DNA from 3 places in the Brevibacillus nigriterrae genome. Region 2 is predicted to be linked to each of the others. Evidence: predicted binding sites of a transcription regulator. Region 2 holds the regulator's gene; each other region holds the start of a gene.
What was found. The regulator Rex, encoded in region 2, represses fermentation and respiration genes when NADH is low (regulators of the CRP and FNR family bind a similar motif). The targets are predictions, from matches to a motif close to TTGTGAAATATTTCACAA.

Region 1 (7,057 bases), on a different contig from region 2:
CGCTACGAGACTGAAATTGACTTCGAGAACGTATTTACAGAAGGAAATGAATCTCAAACAAAGTTGGTCGAGCCTCTGATTGTTAAAGGCTTACCTGATCATCCTGGTGAGCTAACTCTTTCCATGCAGACGATTCAGAAACGGTACACGAATGAAAACTGGAAGGTCCCCATTCCTCCGAACACGGTAATCAATCCGCCAGCGTCTAAATAAGACGATGTACTCATGGCATGCTTCACATTAAAGCCCGGAAGATCTCTCTTCCGGGCATTTTACCATTCTATCTGATCAAATCAGGAAAAACTCATGGTATAACGCAATTACGGCACTATCGGCATCCTCTGCTTTCACACCGAACATCATGCTTACCTCAGATGAGCCTTGGTTGATCATCTCCAGGTTGACACTCGCTTGTGCCAGAGCAGTCGTCGCACGGGACGAGATACCAATGGATCTTCTCATCCCCTCCCCAACGATCATGACCAGTGCCAAATCGTGCTGGATCGAGACATCATCAACCTGCAGCTCTTCTTTCATCCGACTGAGGACACGAGCTTCTTTTTCTGCATCCAGTTGGTTTTCTCGCAGGATGACCGAAATGTTATCGATTCCTGACGGTGTATGCTCGTAGGACAATCCTTCGTCCTCAATAATCTGAAGAAGTCGGCGGCCAAAGCCAATTTCACGGTTCATTAAATACTTGCTGACATAGATGCTGCAAAAACCGGCATCACTGGCAATACCCGCAATCGGATTGTTCTGCGGATGACGTTCGGAGACAATCATTGTTCCCGGTGCGCTTGGGTTGTTGGTATTTTTGATGCAAACGGGAATTCCCGCTCGAAACGCAGGGAGCAGTGCTTCCTCGTGGAATACAGAAAAACCGGCATATGATAATTCTCGCATCTCACGGTACGTAATTTCATTGATTTTGCGTGGGTTAGCAATCAGGGTAGGATTCACCACAAAGACCGAATCTACGTCTGTGAAGTTCTCATACAAGTCCGCTTTGACGGCTGCTGCCAAAATAGAGCCGGTAATATCGGAACCTCCACGAGAAAAAGTAACGAGTGCACCCTTTGAAGAATAGCCAAAAAAACCGGGGAACACTACGATTCCAGAACGTTGCTTGAGTTCAGCAAGTCTTGCATAGGATTCCTCAAGGACTTGCGCATTTCCGAATTCGTCACTTACCAGAAGTCCCGCATCACGAGGATTTACATATTCAGCATCCAATCCCTTGCTTTGCAGATAGCAAGCCAACAGTTTTGCTGAGTTGTCTTCTCCTGCTGCTTTCATGGCGTCAAGGAATGCTTCCGGATTGGATACATCCATATTTAAAATAGCACGTAAATCGTTGGTGATGCGCTCCATTATTTCAAATGGCAGCCTCAGATCGTCAGCGATTTCCTGATAGCGGCCGATAATCCGTTGCAATTCCTGCTCTGCCTCTTGATCCACCAAATACTTGGTGGCACAGGCGATCAGCAGATCTGTAACTTTGGTATCTTCCTTGCTTCGTTTACCTGGAGCCGAAACGACAACAATTTTTCGGTTTTGATCCGCTTTGATAATTTCATACACTTTTTCAAACTGTGCTGCTGAAGCCATGGAAGTCCCGCCAAATTTACAAACGTTCACTTTGTATTATCCCCCTATCCACTCACGACGGACATTTGTTTTCTGTAGATGTGCATGACTATACTTTATCTTGTATTAGACCGATTGAAAAGAGAAAAATTATGTACTAGCTTAGACTTGTTTGGGCTTGTCTATAAAAAAAGCAATCACACGGTAGATTACCACCATGTGATTGCCTGCTTTTATCTGATATTAGTTTCTTACAGTTCCCAACATTACGTTCATATCTTCTTGTGCATTGCCAATCGGCTTCACGCTGAACAAGTCTTGCAGTACAGACAACACACCAGGCTGAATGAACTCAGGAAGTTTTGGACCGATGCGGATATCCTGAATACCAAGGCTGAACAATCCGAGCAGGATAGCAACAGCTTTTTGTTCGAACCAGGACAATACGATGCTTACAGGAAGTTCGTTAACACTGCATTCAAACGCTTCTGCCAATGCTGCTGCAATCTTGATGGTAGAAACGGAGTTGTTGCATTGTCCCAAATCGATGTAGCGAGGGATGTTGGTTCCTGGTACTGTACCGTAATCCACATCGTTGAAACGGAACTTACCACAGGATGTTGTCAAAATAACTGCTTCTGGTGGCAAGGAAGTTGCCAGCTCACGATAGTACTCTCCACCTTTACCAGGTGCGTCACAGCCTGCGATGACGAAGAAGCGCTTGATTTTGCCTGCTTTCACTGCATCAACGATTTCAGGTGCGATACCGAGCACTGTATTGTGGTGGAAGCCAGTAGACAAGGTTTGATCAGACTCCATATTGGCTTCTGGCAAGGAAAGTGTTTTTTCAATCAATGGCGTAAAGTCGTCATTTTCAATTTTGGTTACGCCCTCAAGACCAGTAATTTCATAAGAGAAGAAGCGATCTGCATACGTGCCTTTGATTGGCATAACACAGTTGGTAGTGGCAAGGATACCACCAGGGAACTCTTCGAACAGACGGCGTTGGTCGAACCACGCTTTACCGATATTGCCTTTCAAGTGCGGATATTTTTTCAATTCTGGATATCCATGAGCTGGCAGCATTTCGGAGTGTGTGTAGATGTTGATGCCTTTTCCTTCTGTTTGTTTCAACAGCTCTTCTAGTGCAAAAAGGTTGTGGCCCGTTACTACGATACATTTTCCTTCAATTTTGTTTTGGGACACTTTCACCGGCTGAGGTACACCAAAGCGATCCGTATGAGCTTTATCGAGAAGCTCCATCACTTTGATTGCTGCTTTTCCCACTTTCATCGCCATCTCGAGATGTTCTTGAAGATTGAAGTTATGGTTTGTCAACGTGAAGTAGAGAGCTTCCTGAGTGATACCGTCTACCTCTGGATCGATGTATCCCAACTGACGTGCATGAGTAGCATAGGCAGCGATTCCTTTTAGTCCAAAAATAATTGTATCTTGAATACTTGCGAGGTCCTCGTTCTTACCACAGACCCCCATCACCGTACAGCCGCCAGTAGGCGTTTGTTCACATTGATAACAGAACATATCTATTTCCCTCCATTGTTAATTTTCTTAGCAGTTCATCTTGTGATACACAGATCATAAACGATGAGACAACTCTCCCTTGTGACGGGACTCACAGCAGATTGATTGTTCATAAATCTGTGACATTATTCACAAATCATTCCACTTAAGAAAGTGTAAGCGATTTCAGTATTATCAAGATTTTTCACTTATCATCCTTATCTAAATGTTCGGAAATTCATCTTTGCATAGTATTAACTACATGATGAAAACCCGAACATTCCTCTGGAAGAATTAAGAAAGAAACGATCAGACGGAATAAAACGTCTCACTTATAAGGCAGAAAAAAAGGGGGGGATTTCTATGTTTCAAAACTCAATGAAGGCCTTTATGTACCATGTTCTAGCTTGTATTGCTTCTTTTCTGATGCTACAAGCCTTTTCCCCATACGAGCACCCATTGTCAATCGGCATGTATGCCTACTTATTTGCTGTTCTTCTACTTGTTGTTGTCTATTATATAAAGGCAGGCACAAAGCTCAACCGATTGGCCTCACCTAGTCATGACTGGCTTTCTGTCGCCACAGTTGCAGTACCTGGATTGATCATGTGGTCTTCTATGTCCTTCTTATCCGGTGAAGGGCAATCCGATTGGGTCTTTTTCTCTCTGTACTACTTGTCCATTCGACCGTTGGGCGAGATGCTTTCAATCAACAGCCATTCAGTACAGCTCATTTTTAACTTCATCGTTTGTTTTCTCCCATCGCTACTCTTGGGAATTGGACTCAAGATTACTCGAAAAAAAAGATAATAAAACGCCTTCGTTCCAAGATGAACGAAGGCGTTTTTCAATTGAGTTTTGTTGTTAATAGAGATGCTTTTTCTCAATCTTAAAGATTTCTCCTTGAAGTCGTGCTTTAATCTCTACTAATTGTCCAACAGAATAGGTGCTAGCATTAGAGGTTAAAATCAAAACTTCCTTCCCTAATTGGTAAATAAAGCAAGAAAGTGATGAATCATTAAAGATTTTTGTTATTTCACCACTGACTAAAATAACTGATTTTACTTCATGATGAAGGTATTCATACTTATTCTTGTTTTGCTTTACAACATTGAGTTCTTCTGGCTCCTCTATGTAAAGACAAATGCTCGTACGATCACCTTCTTGAAGTATTCTAGACTTTTCGTTTGACTCTGGCTGAAGGAACTCTGAATGTTCTATGTAGTGGAAGAAGATATCGGTTCTGACCTCGTTTACTTTTATTTTGACTTCACGGCCATAACCAGATCCAGATACGTGATCGATTGTGCATTCGAATATATCTCTTACTTTCCGATGCTCTTCTATCTCTTTGATGGCACGATCTAACCAGTCTTCGTACCAAGAAAGAAAACTGTTCGCCACTCTTCCCATCCCATACCCATCGCAACGTGCATCATACCATACCTTCCCTTTTTCAGGACCAGATATGACCAGGATATGATATACTCCACAGCCATGGTCACAAAGCGTAATCGTCCCTTGCCGATCGTTTTCTCGAAGATCTTCTTCATCGTCGTGATTCTTCCAATCAGAAGTATATGGAAATGGTTTAGCTAAAGATTCATGGCTAATCGGTTCATCGGTAACATCGTTATACTCAACAAGTGGGATCAGTCCGTAAGAAGGACCTGCCCCGCCGTTTCCAACATTCATGAGGAAGTCTCTATAATCTTCGGGCAAGCTGATTGCATATTTATTTTCAAATAATTGTATTTCTTCTTTCGTAAGTACCGGATTGAACTGATATCTATGCCGCTTTGAATAAAACACTTTATACCTAGCGTCAAGTTCTTTGAGATAGTCCAATTTCTGTCTAATCTGATCAAATCGGTTCATTTTCTACCCCTCTTTACTGGGAGACTTTTACTATTATGGCAAGTATAACAGATCAGAAAATAAAAAAAAGGCCACCTTCATTCATGATGAACAAGGATGGCTTTCATTTGAGTGTTACTATATTCTCCGATCTATCTTACTGCTTCTTCACTAACTGCTGTGCCAACAGGTCAACGATATGCACAGCTTCCATCTTGCCTTCCAGACCCGCACGATGGATACCCAGCTTCATCTGCAAGAGACAACCAGGGTTTGCCGTAACGAGGATGTCTGCTTGCGTCTGTTCCACATGCTCCATCTTCTCTTCCAGGATCTGACCAGACATTTCTGGCTGTACTACGTTGTAAATACCCGCAGAACCACAGCATCTGTCTGCTTCGAACAATTCCACGAATTTGGCATCAGGAATCGATTGAAGTAACTGACGAGGCGGAGTGATTACTTTCATACCATTGCGCAAGTGGCAGGAATCCTGATAAGTGATGCGCTTGTTCAGTGGCTTCCACTCCAGATTTTCACTGAGTTCAACGAGCACGTCGCTGATATCACGAACCCGCTTCGCGAACCATTTGGAATCTTCCTTCCACTCTGGATCATCTTTCAGCAGGTGATCATACTCTTGCAGCATGGCACCGCAACCACCACCGTTGGAAATGATCAGGTCTACATCTGCATCTTTGAACACTTTAATATTTTTCTTCGCCAGTTCACGGGCAATCGCACGCTCACCACTATGAGCATGCAACGCACCACAGCAGTTCTGGTCTGCTGGAATTAACACTTCGCAACCAGCATGAGTCAACAATTCAACGGTGTTTACATTCGTGCCATGGAACAAGACGTCCATGATACACCCGTGGAACATACCTACTTTTACCTTTGTTTTTCCCTTGGCAGGAACATGCGTGCCAAGTAATTCAACAAGGCCAACATTTGTAGCTTCTGGCAAGATTTCTTCCATCTCGGCCATGTGTTTCGGCAAGATTTTCATGATACCCGTCCCACGAACAATCTTTCCAATACCCGACTTTTGATAGAAACGCAGCAGTTTTCCCAGTTTATAAAGACGTTTTTGGTGTGGAAAAACGTGTTTGAATGCTGTTGTACGAATGAACCTGATCCATGCAGGATACTTGTTGGTTTCTTTGGCATGGTCTTCGATTGCTTCGCGTGCTTGCTCGATTAACTGACCATAATGCACCCCGGCAGGACATGCTGGCTCACAAGCACGGCAGCCTAAGCAAAGGTTCATTTGATCAATAAAGTCTTGATCCGGCTCATAGATTCCGTCCACTGTTGCTTTCATCAACGCAATACGGCCACGTGGAGAAGCACCCTCGAAGCCCGTTTCACGGAACGTAGGACATGCAGGTTGACAGAAACCGCATCGCATGCAGTTAGACAATTCCTCGTAATCGAGGGTCATCTTGAGTTTATTTTGCAGCATTGTCTATCACCACTCTTTTACGTGATTGTCTAGCGAACATTTTGTCAGGGTTTAAGAGGTTATCAGGATCGAATGCTGCCTTGATATTTTTCATCAATTGAATGCCTGCTTCGCCAAGCTTCCACTCCAGGTAAGGTGCTTTCACTGTACCGATTCCATGCTCTCCAGTGATCGTACCGCCAAGGCTGATGGCTGCAGCAAACACTTCTTCAAACGCTTGCTCTACACGCTCTACTTCTTCGTGAATGCGGGAGTCTGTCATACAAGTTGGATGTAAATTACCGTCCCCAGCATGGCCAAATGTGCAAATCTCAACATTGTATTTCTTTGCAATCTCCTGAATTGCTTCAACCATTGGGGCAACAGATGCACGAGGCACAGTGGCGTCTTCCAGGATGGTTGTAGGACGCAAACGAGAAAGCGCTGCCAATGCACTGCGTCTAGCAATCATTACTTCTGCTGCCTCTTTTTCAGAGTTTGCCACTTTCACTTCAATGGCAAAGTTTTTCTTACAGATTTCCGCCATTTTTTCCATGTCGCGATCTACTGTTTCTTTATCTCCATCTTGCCCGATCACAAGGATAGCACCTACATCAGGCAGGCCAATTTTTTTGAAATCCT
Region 2 (7,057 bases):
TACAGTCGAGTTGGCACGTTTTCTTTTGCCCATGCAAGAGAGTTACCGCTTGGTAGAACTAGCGGATTCCTTTGACATTCAGCATGAAAACCCTCATCAGGCTGATAGCGATGCTTTGGCAACGTCTGAATTATTGTTGCACTTGCTATTGATACTAAAAGAGATGCCGCTCATCACGATTCAACGCTTGCAGATGCTAGTGAACACTTTTCGTTCAGACATCGGCGCTCTGCTACGTCATGTCGAGATGGAAAAAATGATGACCTGTTCGTTTGATCCAGAGGCACCAACGGAACAGAGCGAAGATGAAAACTGGGATACATATCGTCAGATTGCGTTACGTAAGCAAAAAAAGCATTGGATTGAAACCAAACAAACATTTGCTCATATGGAAATTGATGTCCTTCTCGAAAGTCTGATGGGAGAGGGAGGTGCTTTGCATCGGGAGAACCCTTCATTTCAGCGAAGAGACGAGCAGGAAGCCATGATCCGAGCTATTTATGCTGCAATGGACGACGAGGTACACCTGTTTGCCGAAGCGGGGACTGGAACCGGCAAGTCGCTCGCTTATTTGATCCCGAGCATCCTCTGGGCAAAGCTGAATCAGGAACAAGTGGTGATCAGCACTCATACGATTCAACTGCAGGAACAGCTTTTTGCAAAAGACATTCCGCTTCTCCAGAAAGTCCTTCCTTTTGACATGAGAGCCGCTCAGTTGAAGGGAAGAGGAAACTATTTGTGCTTGCGAAAATTTGAGCAAACCTTGAACGATTCAAGTGATTCATCCCATGAGGTCATGCTAGCTAAAGCTCAGATCGTCACCTGGCTGACGCAGACAGAAACAGGAGACTATGAGGAAATCAGTCTTCCACCCGCAGCATCCAATCTATGGCAGCAAGTCAAAAGTGATACGCATTCGTGCTTGCACCGACACTGTCCGTGGTTCTCTCGTTGTTTCTACTATCAAGCAAAAGAACGAGCACGTGAAGCCGATCTCATTATCGTGAATCACGCTCTTTTGGTTTCGGATATGGATGCAGATGGTGGGATTATTCCCAAAACACCGGTAGTGATCATCGACGAGGCCCATCAGTTAGAGGAAGTAGCCAGTCAACACTTAGGCATTGAGTATTCAACTGCTCAGCTTATGTATTTGCTCGAAAGGCTGGAAACCGATCAGGAGCAAGCCATTTTGAACGTGTACAGCAATGAATTGAACGAGTGGGACAGCTCGCTCTCCACCTTTGTCCAAGAACAGATGGAGACAATCAGACGGACACACATCAAGGCAAGAGAAACCTACTTGCAATGGTCACAGCTTCTGTATCATTGGGCTTTGAAGCGAGCCAAAGAGACAATCGATATCGGAAGAGCGACTGTACGTTATCGGGTGGGAGATTTTAGCGATCGCAACGCTCGTATCATTACCTCGTCTGAAAAATGCAAGAAAGAACTCGCTGAACTGGGAGCGAATCTTGAGGAACTGCTTGCACCGATTCAAAAGCCCGAAAAGCCACTTTCCTTCGGTGTAAAAAGATGCAAGACAGATCTGGAAGGAATCGTGCAAGATGTGAAGCGGACAATCGAGACCATTCATACCTTGCTTATACAAGACGATGCCGACCTGGTGAAATGGATGGAAATTGAATCACGCACCTCTCGCAAGCATTTATTTCTGTACGCCTTGCCACTGCATATTGGACAAACCATGCGTGAACAGTTTTTTGCAGAAAAGCGGAGTGTGATTCTGACATCAGCAACATTGACGGTGAAAAACAGCTATGACTATTTGTTGGAGCGATTGGGTTTTGACGCAAATCAGGAACAAAACTATCGTACGGTTACGCTGCCTTCACCTTTTGACTATGAACAACAGGGACTCTTGTTGCTGCCATCGGATTTACCTTCTATTTCAGAGAATGAGAGAATGTATCTGGATGCCGTCACACAAGGTTGTGTCGATGTTGTCCGAGCCGCAGAAGGGCGGACCATGATCCTCTTTACCTCTTACTCCATGCTTCGTCAAGTCTATGAAGGGATGAAGCAGTTGTTGTCAGAAGAAGAGGGGTATACACTGTTAGGACATGGCATTGACAGCAGTAATCGCAGCAAGCTTGTCCGCAACTTCCAGCGTGAATCCAAAGCCGTGTTGCTTGGCACCAGCAGTTTTTGGGAGGGAGTAGACATCCCTGGCAAAGACTTAAGCTGTCTTGTCATCGTCCGTCTCCCGTTTACACCGCCGAATCATCCGTTGCTTGAGGGGCGTTCGGAAAGACTGAAGGAAGAAAAGAAAAATCCGTTTATGTCGCTTTCCCTGCCACAGGCCATCATTCGATTCAAGCAAGGTGTGGGACGACTGATTCGCCATCATATGGATCAAGGGGTGATTGTCGTCTTTGATTCCCGGATTGTAGAATCACGATACGGACGTTCGTTCCTTGCTTCCTTGCCACCTTTCCAGACAAAGACAGGGCCATGGGTTTCGTTGCGTGAAATGATCACGCCTTTTCTCGACCCCCAAAAAAGAATGGTTGCAGAAGAAGAATCATAAAATGAAACATGCTGTTCCTGAAGGGTGATCATTTTATGAGATTCAACTGCTTGCTGGTTATCGTACTCACCTTTCTACTGACTGCGTGTTCAATTGACGATCATTTGAAAAACGTAGTAAAAGTAGATGACCCAATATTAAGCGAGAATGAAAATGACTTTCTTGGCATGATTACGGTGTTTTTCCCTCTACAAAACGGGGAGAGTACATTGATTACTTTTCCAAACGGGAAGAAGTTGTTGATCGATACAGGAAGTGAAAAGGATGTTTCCACGCTTTTGGAACTGCTGGAAGAGCGCAAAGTGACCAAAATCGACTACGTGATGATCACCAACGATTTGCCTACTCATGCGGGTGGCTACCCTGAGCTTTCCAACCATTTTCAAATCGATACCATCCTGATGCCAGAAGCGATCCACAGATCCATTCAACAGGTAATACCCTTGCCTGCAAACAAAAAACTTATCCTGCTTGGAGAAGGTGATGAACTGACTTTTGACGAAAAGATTGTGTTGAAAGTTTTGAATCCGAGCGAACCGCTGCTTTTATCACCGCAGGATAATTCGTTGGTGTTTCAACTTAAGCAGGATCAGTTGCGTTTTCTTTTCACCAGTGCAATCAGCGAAAAAGCAGAAGACCGACTGCTGCAGCGATACACCAAGATTCTCCGATCAGAGATCTTGAAAGTAGCGAGTCAAGGAAGCAACCAGGCGTCATCACAGGTGTTTTTGACCAAGGTTGATGCTCAGATAGCTGTTATTGAAACAGGATTGTCTGAGAAAGAAATGAAAGCGAATCAGGAGGAAATTGTCGAGCGCCTGAGTGAATCATGGGCGGAAACGTATATAACCGGAATTCATGGAACGATTTCTATCCTATCGAATGGAAAAGATTACAAGGTTATTAAGAAAAAAAGAGAATAGAGAGGAGGAAGATCATGGTAAAAGCACCGAAAATATCTGAAGCTGTTGTTCGTCGTTTACCAATTTACCTAAGGTATTTGATCAGTCTCAATCAAATGGATGTGAAAACCGTCTCTTCTCAACAGATGGGAAAAACACTTGATGTGAATCCTGCGCAAATCAGAAAAGATCTTGCTGCTTTCGGAGATTTTGGCAAAAAGGGAATCGGTTATGACGTTGATTACCTGATCGAAAAAATCAGACAGATACTAAAACTGGACCAGGAAATCCATGTTGCTTTGGTCGGAGCAGGTCATCTTGGACATGCCATCAGTAATTACAATATCTATTTGAAAGATAATATGAGAATTGTAGCTATTTTTGATACTGATGAGACCAAACACGGAAAAATCATAGCAGGTCTGATGATTCGACCAATGTCCGAAATGAAGCAAGTGATTATTGATATGCAAATTCGCTTGGCGATAATTACTGTGCCAGCATTTGCCGCGCAGGATGTGGCTGACCAGCTCGTAGAAGCCGGAATTGAAGGGATCCTCAATTTTGCCCCTGTGAACCTGCGAACAGAAAAAGATGTTCGCATACATCATGCCGATGTTACTTCGAGCTTGCAAAGCTTGGCTTATTACCTTACATAATGATTGGAGTGTCAACATTGAAGAAAACCATCATCACCAATGCAACTGTGATCACAGTAAACGCTGCAAATGAAGTTATCGAAAATGGTGCGATTGCCTTTGAGGGAAATAAAATAACTTATGTGGGAGTAACTCCAGAGGACCTGACTGGCTATGATCAAGTGATCGACGGCAAAAACAAATTCGTTCTCCCTGGTCTCATCAATACGCATGGTCACGTAGGGATGTCGCTTCTGCGGGGGTATGCGGATGACTTGCCGCTGCAACAATGGCTGGAAGATAAAATGTGGCCGCTTGAAGCTCAATTCACGGCTGATCACGTGAAGTGGGGCGCCTATCTTTCCATTGTTGAAATGATTCGAACTGGAACGACGACGTTTGTTGATATGTATGATCATATGGATCAAGTAGCCCAAGCGGTTCAAGACTCAGGCATGCGTGCTCGTTTGTGCCGTGGGATGATTGGCTTTTGTTCAGAAGAAGAAAGACAGGCGAAACTGCGGGAAGCTACCCAATTTGCTCGTAATTGGCACAATCAGGCTGACGGGCGTATTACCGTGATGATGTCCCCTCATGCTCCTTACACTTGCACTCCAGACTTTATCAATCAAATTTTGGAACGTGCCCATGAGCTTGATTTGCCGATGCACATCCATATGTCAGAAACAGCGTGGGAAGTAGAGCAAAATGTGAAGGATTACGGTGTTCGACCAGTCGCTCACTTGGAGAACCTTGGCGTATTCTCCCGTCCAACCCTTGTTGCCCATGCGGTACATTTGACGGATGAAGAAATCGATGTACTGGCAAAATATAATGTAAGGGTTTCGCACAATGTCGTGAGTAACCTGAAGCTGGCAAGCGGAGTTGCCCGTGTACCTGAGATGTTGTCCAAGGGTGTTAGTGTCTCTTTAGGTACAGACAGCTCTGCGAGCAACAACAACCTGAATCTGTTTGAGGAATTAAAATTGGCGGCGATCCTCCACAAAGGCGTACGTAATGATCCAGTCGCTGTACCAGCCGAAGATGCATTGCGTATGGCAACCATTTTGGGCGCTGACGGGGTATTCCAAAAAGAGACGCTGGGTTCACTGGAGGTTGGCAAACAAGCTGATATCATCATGCTGGACAGTGCTCAAGCGCATTTCCATCCGGCTCATAACCCAATTTCACATGTGGTGTATGCGGCAAATGGCCGTGACGTAACAGATACGATTGTTGCAGGGGAATGGATTATGAGAAATCGTGAATTGCTCACGGTGGATGAAGAAAAAGTAATCTATGAAGCAAACCGCATGTTTGATTCTTTAAAACGATAAATGGAAAAAGTCTCCCATCAAAGGCATTTTGACAAACAGCCTTGTCAACACACCTGGTGAATGATGGGAGCAAAAGGAAAAGCGAAAGGTGTAGGTAGGAATATTTTGGTTAGCTAGAATCTTGGCTGTAACGCCAAATGTTTTTTAAAGAGGTGTGGCGGTATTCATTTGGTGAATGTTGTGAAAAGGCTCTAAGCGGTGATGATAAACCTGCCCAGGAAACTCGGTATTCCTGTAGCAACGACCAGCTCGGTTCGACGGAGGTTGTCGTTGGCAGCTTCACACGCTCACCTCCTTGGGGTGTACCTGTAGTATGACCGTTAACACTACCGCTATGTTTAGAAAGTTTTCGGTATCGTTCTAAAACCTTCTAGTCCTTCATAAATTTTAGGAACTGGGACGAGGGAGGGGGAGCGTTATGTACATCAGAAGGAACCAACTATGGTGGCTGATCCCCATTTTTCTTGGTCTCTTCCTGCTCGGTATGCTCCTTGCTGTTATAACCAAACCACCTCAAACGACACCTGCATCTTCATCCATGGAAGAAAAAAATCAGGGAGACCCGGATACCTTGCATCATGATCAGCTTGCCAGTCTCGTCAAAAAACTGGCTGGTGATACACCTGTTACCTACCAGGTAAAGACCAGGGACCAGACGTATCAAGGCGTATATCGTGGAGAATCATTCGATGTCAAGGGCAACGTATCAGGTCATATCATCCAGATGAAACGCAGTACAGACAAAGTTGAACTGCAAGTGGATGGGAAAGAGCAGCCATTAGAATTTCTTCCTTATGCGTTGTTTACCCCTTATGAACACGCCATGATCATACAAGGACAACTTCATTCACTCGTACCGACAGAGTTGCATAAGCGTGATCGGGATGGGCTCAAAGGGCTTCAGTTTGCTCTTCCGTCCAATCAGGTGGAGTCCATGATTTCGCTCTGGTTGGGGCCACAATTTCAGGCAGATGAAATCATGCGACAAACGCTGAAAGATGTGGTTATTCGCTATGAGCTATGGTATGATACCGATAAATTCGAGGTAAAGCAATTAACTGTTGATTTGCTAGTACCCAGCTTTCAGAATCAGCAAAGAGATCAACTCGTGTTCCGTTTTTAAGGGACACCGCCTGACAACAGCGTAAGCAAGAGTCAGGAGGATGAAAAAGGAGTTAGTGTTTGTGTATGTACGTGTAGGTATTGCTGTAGGAATCTTGTTGCTTTTGTTGGGTGGATTTTTGTATCACCTTACTTCAAGTGCAGTTGGCGAGAAATACGCTTCCGAGGATCAGGTACGGCAATGGGTTAAGGATCGGACGGGAATTGCACAAATTGATGAAATCAGCGAATTTCGCGGGACAAAGGTCTATGCGGTTGTGATTGGAAAGAATCACTTCGGCACACCTGTAATCGCCTGGCTCACACCAGATTCGGTTGATTTTGAAATAATGGATGGCGTTGTAACGAGAAATAGTGTACAGGAAGCAGTGTTAAAAGGTGACAAGAATGCTAGAATTCTGCACATCGTTCCTGGAAAAGATGACAATCAAAAATTCTGGGAAGCCGTCTATATTGACCAGGAACAACGTTACAATTACGTGTACTACGATTTTAAGACGGGTAAAG
Region 3 (7,057 bases), on a different contig from region 2:
AGCCAAGGAAGGCAACCCAAAAGCAGAAATGAAAGAAATAAACATGCTAGCTCAGAAAAAATACGAAGAATTGTTAGTTTCTCAAATGAGTAGTTTAGAGATCAAGATCGTGAATCAAGGGAAATAGAAAAATAGATTTCAGGCTCAAAAAAGCTCAGGAAAATAAGGAAAGCTACCATCCTTATTATTCCTGAGCTTTTTCTTAGTTGTAAAGAATTTATAAGTTTGGGGCCTCGCCCGACGCTGCATAGGAAGTGCGAGTGTCGACGGTACAACACTGATGTTGTGTTACGTCGACCAGCGATAGCTTGTGTCGGGTGGGTTTAACAAGTTTGCTTGGTATGATGATGCAAGCAAGTGACGATAATCATAGTAATACGCTCGCTTCTACAAACATTTACAAGTATTCCAGGAGGAAGAACGTATGACCTACATCGAGAAAGAGTGGAGAGAGCAATCAAGAGGAAAAGGCATCTGGTTGTCGCTTGGCATGGTTGCGCTCGTTTCACTATTTATCCTGCTTCAATCGCGTTCCCTTCCGCCAGAGGAAGGTTTCGAGGTGTTCTTGCTTTCCTTGTACGAGATGAATGTCTATTTAATTCCGTTGTTAAGCATGTTTTTGGCCTCAATTGCTATTATGCAGGAGCGAGAGCAGAAGACATTAACCATTTTATTAACCAAGAAAGAGTCGTACCTTAGTTTTTACCTCAAAAAAAGCCTCGCTGTGCAATGCATTACATTGGCTGTATTCCTCGGTTGGTTTTTTATTTTCGCACTGCCGATGAAGCTGTTGCTCTCTTTTCATGTCCAAAGCTTTCTCGTTTTTCTGGCCGCAGTAGGAAGCTTGCTGTTCATCTTTAATCAGATTGGATTGTTCCTGGGCAGTATCTGCAACACACGGATGCAGTTAGTGGGAGCAAATATCTTTGTCTGGTTTTTCTTTGTGTTTTTCATAGATCTGGCGTTTCTTTATTTCTTGCCTGCTGTCACAAACGAGAACATTATGCTGTTCTCCTGGGCATATTTCTTGCACCCGCTACACACGATTCATTTCTATTTGGAAACGTCAGTTGGTCTTTTCTCCACCGAGCATATGTCCCGAATAATGGAAAAACTCGTGTGGATGTCTCCGGCTAAATTTTTGCTGGTTGACCTCGTAGTTTTGCCAAGCATCTTTGTTTGTCTCGGGATTTGGCTACGAGTAAGGAGTGAAAGATAATGATTGAAATAAAAGGGTTGACTCAATCGTATCGCAACAAGCAAGTTTTAAAGGATGTTTATCTATCCATTGGCAATAATGAAGTTTGTGCGCTTGTGGGCCGCAATGGAGCAGGGAAGACGACATTGATTCACTCGCTGTTGGGACTCTTGCCAGTAAAACAAGGTGAGATTACATTAAGCGGTTTTTCAAACAAGCAGGAGGGGTGGAAAAAGCATGTTGCCTACTTGCCTGAGAAATTCCAGTTGTATCCCCAGCTTACGGGTGAAGAAAACTTCCGGTTCTTTGCAAGTGTCGACAATCCCAAAGTAAATGAACAGAGGATGGAAGAATGCCTCAAGATGGTGAATTTGTGGGAGCATCGCCTTGAGCTGATTCGTGGCTACTCCAAGGGAATGCTGCAACGATTGGGGTTAGGAATCATGCTTTATTTTGACTCGCCTATCATGATTCTAGATGAGCCGACTAGTGGACTTGATCCGATGGGAAGGACAGAAATTCTTGCCATCTTGAAATCGTTGAGGAATAAGACTATTTTGTTTTCTTCCCATCATATGGATGAGATCAGACAGGTGTGTACACATGTAGCATTTCTGGAAAACGGTGAAATGAAAAAATATGACACACCAGAATTCATAGAGTTATTGTCTTTAGGAGGAAAAACACAATGAAGATGAGACTATTTTGTCTATTGATGATTTTTGCCTTTGTATTCGCAGGATGTGGTTCCAAGCCATCGTATCAGTCAACGATTCAGGTTCCTGAGAAGTTTACGGCAGGACAGGAGATTCCGATGACACTCATCGTCAAACAGGACAATCAACCTGCCACTGGTTTGGTAGTAACTGCGACACTCGAAATGAAAAAGATGGATCACGGAACGGTTGAAGTTGCCTTTACTGAACAAGGAAACGGTGAATATGTAGCTAATGTGGTGCTGCCTATGGGTGGCGAGTGGATTGCGGTTACCCAGTTGAAAAAAGGCAATGAAAGCGTAGAGCAAGAGATTAGATTTTCGATAGAAGGGGCACAACCCCAGTCATCTGCTGCACATACGGATGTTGTCGCTACAGTAAATGGAGAGACGATCACGGTAGAGGATATCTATTTCTATCAAGTGATTAATCGTATTCAAATTGCCTTGATGCTGGAAAAAGACCTTGCTAAATATTCGGGCGTAGAAAAAGAGAGTGTAAAGAAATTGTGGGAAACCAGAGAGCAGGAGGCATTGCATCCCAATTCGTTGTTGACACAGGTAATCCGCTTGCGTGCAATGGCAATGCTGGGTAAAGAAAAAGGACACCAGGCGTCCGAACTAGAAGTGGCCAAGGAAATAGAGAAAGTAAAAGCAGAGTATACTGCCAACCCGAAAGTACAGGCACTGATCAAGGAATACGGGGATAAACAGTTCTGGTCAAAACAGAAATCCCAATATCAACGGATTGTCGTCGTAAATAAAGTTCAGCAAGATATCATTGCTAAAGTAAAAGAAGCCAATCCAAAAGCCGGGATGAAAGAAGTTAACATGCTGGCGCAAAAGAAGTACGAAGAACTGCTGGTTTCACAAGTAGGTAGTTTACAAATAAATATTGTCAAAAAAACAACATCATAAAATGTGATCTAGTTCATAGAAACTCAGGATATGTTAGTGGTGGGAAAACCCTTATATATTCAGAGTTTTTAATTTTGTAACAAATACACTATTTGAACGGTAGAAATTTTATATTTATGTGAAATGAATCACAAAAACGCCTCTCCAAACCAATTATGATTTAAGCATCAACGAAAGGAGAGGTTACCATGAAGGTAGAAACAGGCTCCCAAACGCGAACTGGGACGCAGAATTCGTTTCTCAAAGGGACTTTAATTTTTACTATTATCATTAGTTTCACCGTTTTGATTTTAGGGGGATTTTGGATTTTTAAAGATATGGCTCCACGCCCTCTACAGGTAGTAGATTCCAAAGGAACTGTCATTTCCACACAAGAACAAATCGTTGGTGGGCAGGCAGTATTCCAAAAATATGGCTTAATGGATTATGGTACTGTTCTCGGACACGGTTCCTACTTAGGTCCTGACTATACTGCAGAAGCATTGAAGATTTACACGGAAGGAATGCAGAACTTCTACGCTAATGCAGAGCATCAAAAAGCATTCGCTGAGTTAGATGATCAGCAAAAACTTTTGATCAAAGATAAAGTAATTGCAGAAATGCGTGAAAATCGTTACGACGAATCAAAACAGGTACTTACATTAACAGATGCTCAAGTTTTTGGTCATGAACAAGTTCGTGCTTATTACAAAAAAGTATTTACAGAAGGTGACTATGTAGGGATTAAACCAGGACTCATCAAAGAAGATGATATGCCTGCAGATAATCGTGCATGGGTAGGCGCAGGAGATCAAATCACTCAGATTTCTGACTTCTTCTTCTGGACTGCATGGTTGTCTAGTACCAAACGTTTCGGTGATACCATCACGTACACAAATAACTGGCCTTATTATGAAGATGCTGGTAACACCATGTCTTACTCCGCTGTACTTTGGAGTGGTGTGAGTGTAACATTACTAATCTTTTTCATCGGTCTAATCCTTTATTTTTACAATCGCTACAAGCTTTTCATGCAAGAGGCTTACGAAGAGGGGAATTTCCCGAAATTCGATGTGAATAAACTGCCTTTGACTTCTAGTCAGGTAAAAACAGGTAAATACTTCACGGTTGTAATTCTTTTATTCTTCATCCAATCCATGTTTGGTGGTTTGTTAGCTCACTACTACCTGGAGCCAAACTCCTTCTTCGGAATGAAATGGATTGCTGAACTCTTCCCATTCAGCTTATCAAAAACGTACCACTTGCAATTAGCGATCTTCTGGATTGCAACTGCATGGTTGGGTATGGGTATCTACGTTGCTCCACTTGTAGGTGGTAAAGAGCCAAAACGTCAAGGTTTGTTGGTAGATATCCTGTTCTGTGCTTTGGTAGTTCTTGTTGGCGGCAGTATGGTAGGTGAATGGCTTGGTGTCAACGGTAAATTGGGTAATGCCTGGTTCCTCTTTGGTCACCAAGGATGGGAATATGTTGAGTTAGGTCGTATCTGGCAAGTAGTTCTTGTTGTTGGTATGTTGATCTGGTTGTACATCGTATTCCGTGCAATTAAGAGTGCATTGAAGAAAGAAACTGACAAGGGTGGTCTTACACACTTATTGTTCTACGCATCCATTGCAGTACCACTCTTCTATCTTTTCGCATTCATGTTCAACCCAGGTACCAACTTCACGATGGCTGATTACTGGCGTTGGTGGATCATCCACTTGTGGGTTGAAGGTATCTTCGAAGTATTCGCCGTTGTTGTTATTGGTTTCTTGATGGTTCGTATGGGTCTTGTTACAAAGAGCTCTACTGTTCGTGCCTTGTTGTTCCAATTCACACTTCTTCTCGGTGGTGGTGTAATCGGTATCGGTCACCATTACTACTATAACGGTTCTTCTGAAATCTGGATTGCACTTGGTGCGGTATTCTCTGCACTTGAAGTAATTCCGTTAACACTGTTAATCCTAGAAGCATATGAGCAATACAAGATGATGAAAGACGGGGGCAAAAACTTCCCTTACACAGCTTCCTTCCGTTTCTTGATTTCTACAGCAGTTTGGAATCTGATAGGTGCAGGTGTTCTTGGTTTCTTGATCAACTTGCCGGCAGTAAGCTATTTCGAACACGGTCAATTCTTGACACCAGCACACGGTCACGCAGCGATGATGGGTGTATACGGTATGTTTGCGATTGCAGTACTCTTGTACTCCTTGCGTAACATCGTGAAACCAGAAGCATGGAACGACAAATTGCTTCGTATCTCTTGCTGGGGATTGAATATTGGTCTTGCAGGTATGGTAATCATTACCCTGTTACCAGTAGGATTCTTACAAATGGAAACAGCATTCGAACAAGGATATTGGGCATCACGTTCATTTGATTTCTACCTCGATCCACTTGTGCAAAAACTTCTGTGGGTGCGTGCATTGCCAGATACCATCTTCCTTGTAGTCGGTATCTTGCCACTCGTATACTTCTGCTTGAAAGCGCAATTCAACCTGCGCAAGCCGAATGTAGCTGAGGATCAAAATATCGAAGAAGGCAACAATAAAACACTTTCTATGTAAGAGTAGCAAAGGTTACCCTTGGTTCAGTGAACCAAGGGTTTTTTGCTTATCAAGTACTATTTTGATTTAGCTTGAAATTGTGTTTGTACCTCGCTAATCATCGTTTGAACCTGGGTGATCTCTTGAGAAGCTTGTTTCAAAGCTTCTTGGGCAAGCACTTGATTTGCCGAGGATTGCTCAATTGCTTGGGTAATCATGCTCTTTGCTAGAGCGGATGCAGCTTCTGCTTGCTTCAGTTTGTTCACATCAACTTGTTGTGCCATCGTAATCCTCCCATAGACGTATTTAACGACAAAGATATTTTGGCTTTTTCCATCGAAAATAAATATGACAAAAAATTCTTCTACAACGGCAGAGTGATATGCCTCACGGAAAAAAGCATGAATCTGTGATGAACTAGATGTACTTCACAGAAATGGGGGAATTGTATTATGTACGAAACGAAAACTCATGATGGGATATGGAAAACAATGCCGATTGATGGTATTTTTGCCCAAGAGTTAATTGAACGAGCGAATGGAACGTTTAAAATGGTCAAGCTTCAACCGGGAGCTGTTTATCCACTTCATGTTCATCCAGATAAAACAGAGTTTGTCTACGTCCTGGAGGGAATCTTGGAAGCTGCGATCGATGAGAATATATATGTGGGAGAAGCAGGAACGTTTTACCAGTTTCCAGTAGGAAAGAAACATGGTCTTAAAAATCCGGGAACAAAGGAAACGCTTCTCCTTGTGGGTGCAATCAAAGACGAAGCATAAAGGCGAAAAATAAAGAAGCGGACGGTGCAAAGTTCGCCGTCCGTTGCCCTTTTTACCTATATTTCTATTGTTGGAGCCGACTTAAGTTGCGCATCCCGTCGTACAGGCCGCCTCTTATCCCTCGTTGGGAAATCAGATAGGTGATTCCTTCCACATGATCACCTATAATTCGTTCAACTGCTGGGGCATACCCTTGCAGTGCAAAATGTTGTTGAGGACGGATTCGATTCAGCAAGTCAACATCAACGGTGTATACATTTCGAACAGAAAGCCCTGCAAGAACTCCCTTCACTTGTGCCATTGTGGGAGAGAGCAGAGGGACCCAACCAATCTGTTGTAATGCTTTTTTACTCAGTGAGTGAGGGACAGCAACCATTGATCCAATTCCTAAATCGATACGATCCAATGCCAGATTTACTGCATATTTGCATGCAGTTACCATGTGTAAAGGAAAACTTAGATTCAGATAATAATCGAGGTCATTTAACGCAATATCGGTCCCATCAACAATTGCCTGGCAAAACGGAAAAAGGTCTTTCGGCGGGATCGCAAAATCTGCGTCCAGGAAGAGAAGAATATCACCTGTTGCGATCTTTGCGCCAATAGATCTGCCAACGTCATTACCCAATGCTTCCGGGAAGACAAGCGTTTTGGCACCGAGTGCTGTGGCGATTTGTGCTGTTGAATCACTTGAACCGTTCACTACTACGATAATTTCAAAGGGTTCAATTTTTCTTACTTGTGTAATGACATCACCAATCGTCTTTTCTTCATTTTGAGCAGGAATTATTACCGATAATTGTTTCTCCTTGTACAACTGTGTTGTAACGCCCCACCCATGTGAAGTAATAGGGAGTGGGTATTGTCCTGACTGTATCTGTGAAATGATGTCTCTTCGCCGTCCCCCGTCGCTAAAGCCACC

Region 1: hcp (hydroxylamine reductase) is a predicted target of Rex. The motif match lies at 3,250-3,267, and genes of this name have one in related genera.
Region 3: ACPW7N_RS26025 (nitric-oxide reductase large subunit) is a predicted target of Rex. The motif match lies at 2,948-2,965, and genes of this name have one in related genera.

The regions. Positions count from the first base shown of each region.
Region 1 covers NZ_JBNCMT010000029.1:41,900-48,956, reverse strand. The annotation lists gene ACPW7N_RS19650 (DUF4179 domain-containing protein) at 1-213, shown strand, start outside; gene ACPW7N_RS19645 (aspartate kinase) at 289-1,641, opposite strand; gene hcp (hydroxylamine reductase) at 1,834-3,132, opposite strand; gene ACPW7N_RS19635 (hypothetical protein) at 3,475-3,921, shown strand; gene ACPW7N_RS19630 (SMI1/KNR4 family protein) at 3,976-4,989, opposite strand; gene ACPW7N_RS19625 ((Fe-S)-binding protein) at 5,126-6,436, opposite strand; gene ACPW7N_RS19620 (FAD-linked oxidase C-terminal domain-containing protein) at 6,423-7,057, opposite strand, start outside.
Region 2 covers NZ_JBNCMT010000003.1:205,928-212,984, forward strand. The annotation lists gene dinG (ATP-dependent DNA helicase DinG) at 1-2,551, shown strand, start outside; gene ACPW7N_RS03920 (ComEC/Rec2 family competence protein) at 2,587-3,474, shown strand; gene ACPW7N_RS03925 (redox-sensing transcriptional repressor Rex) at 3,489-4,112, shown strand; gene ACPW7N_RS03930 (amidohydrolase) at 4,130-5,428, shown strand; gene ACPW7N_RS03935 (hypothetical protein) at 5,847-6,551, shown strand; gene ACPW7N_RS03940 (cell wall elongation regulator TseB-like domain-containing protein) at 6,592-7,057, shown strand, end outside.
Region 3 covers NZ_JBNCMT010000061.1:3,427-10,483, forward strand. The annotation lists gene ACPW7N_RS26005 (SurA N-terminal domain-containing protein) at 1-127, shown strand, start outside; gene ACPW7N_RS26010 (ABC-2 transporter permease) at 425-1,219, shown strand; gene ACPW7N_RS26015 (ABC transporter ATP-binding protein) at 1,219-1,890, shown strand; gene ACPW7N_RS26020 (FixH family protein) at 1,887-2,831, shown strand; gene ACPW7N_RS26025 (nitric-oxide reductase large subunit) at 3,020-5,377, shown strand; gene ACPW7N_RS26030 (hypothetical protein) at 5,434-5,640, opposite strand; gene ACPW7N_RS26035 (cupin domain-containing protein) at 5,809-6,135, shown strand; gene ACPW7N_RS26040 (glycosyltransferase family 2 protein) at 6,200-7,057, opposite strand, start outside.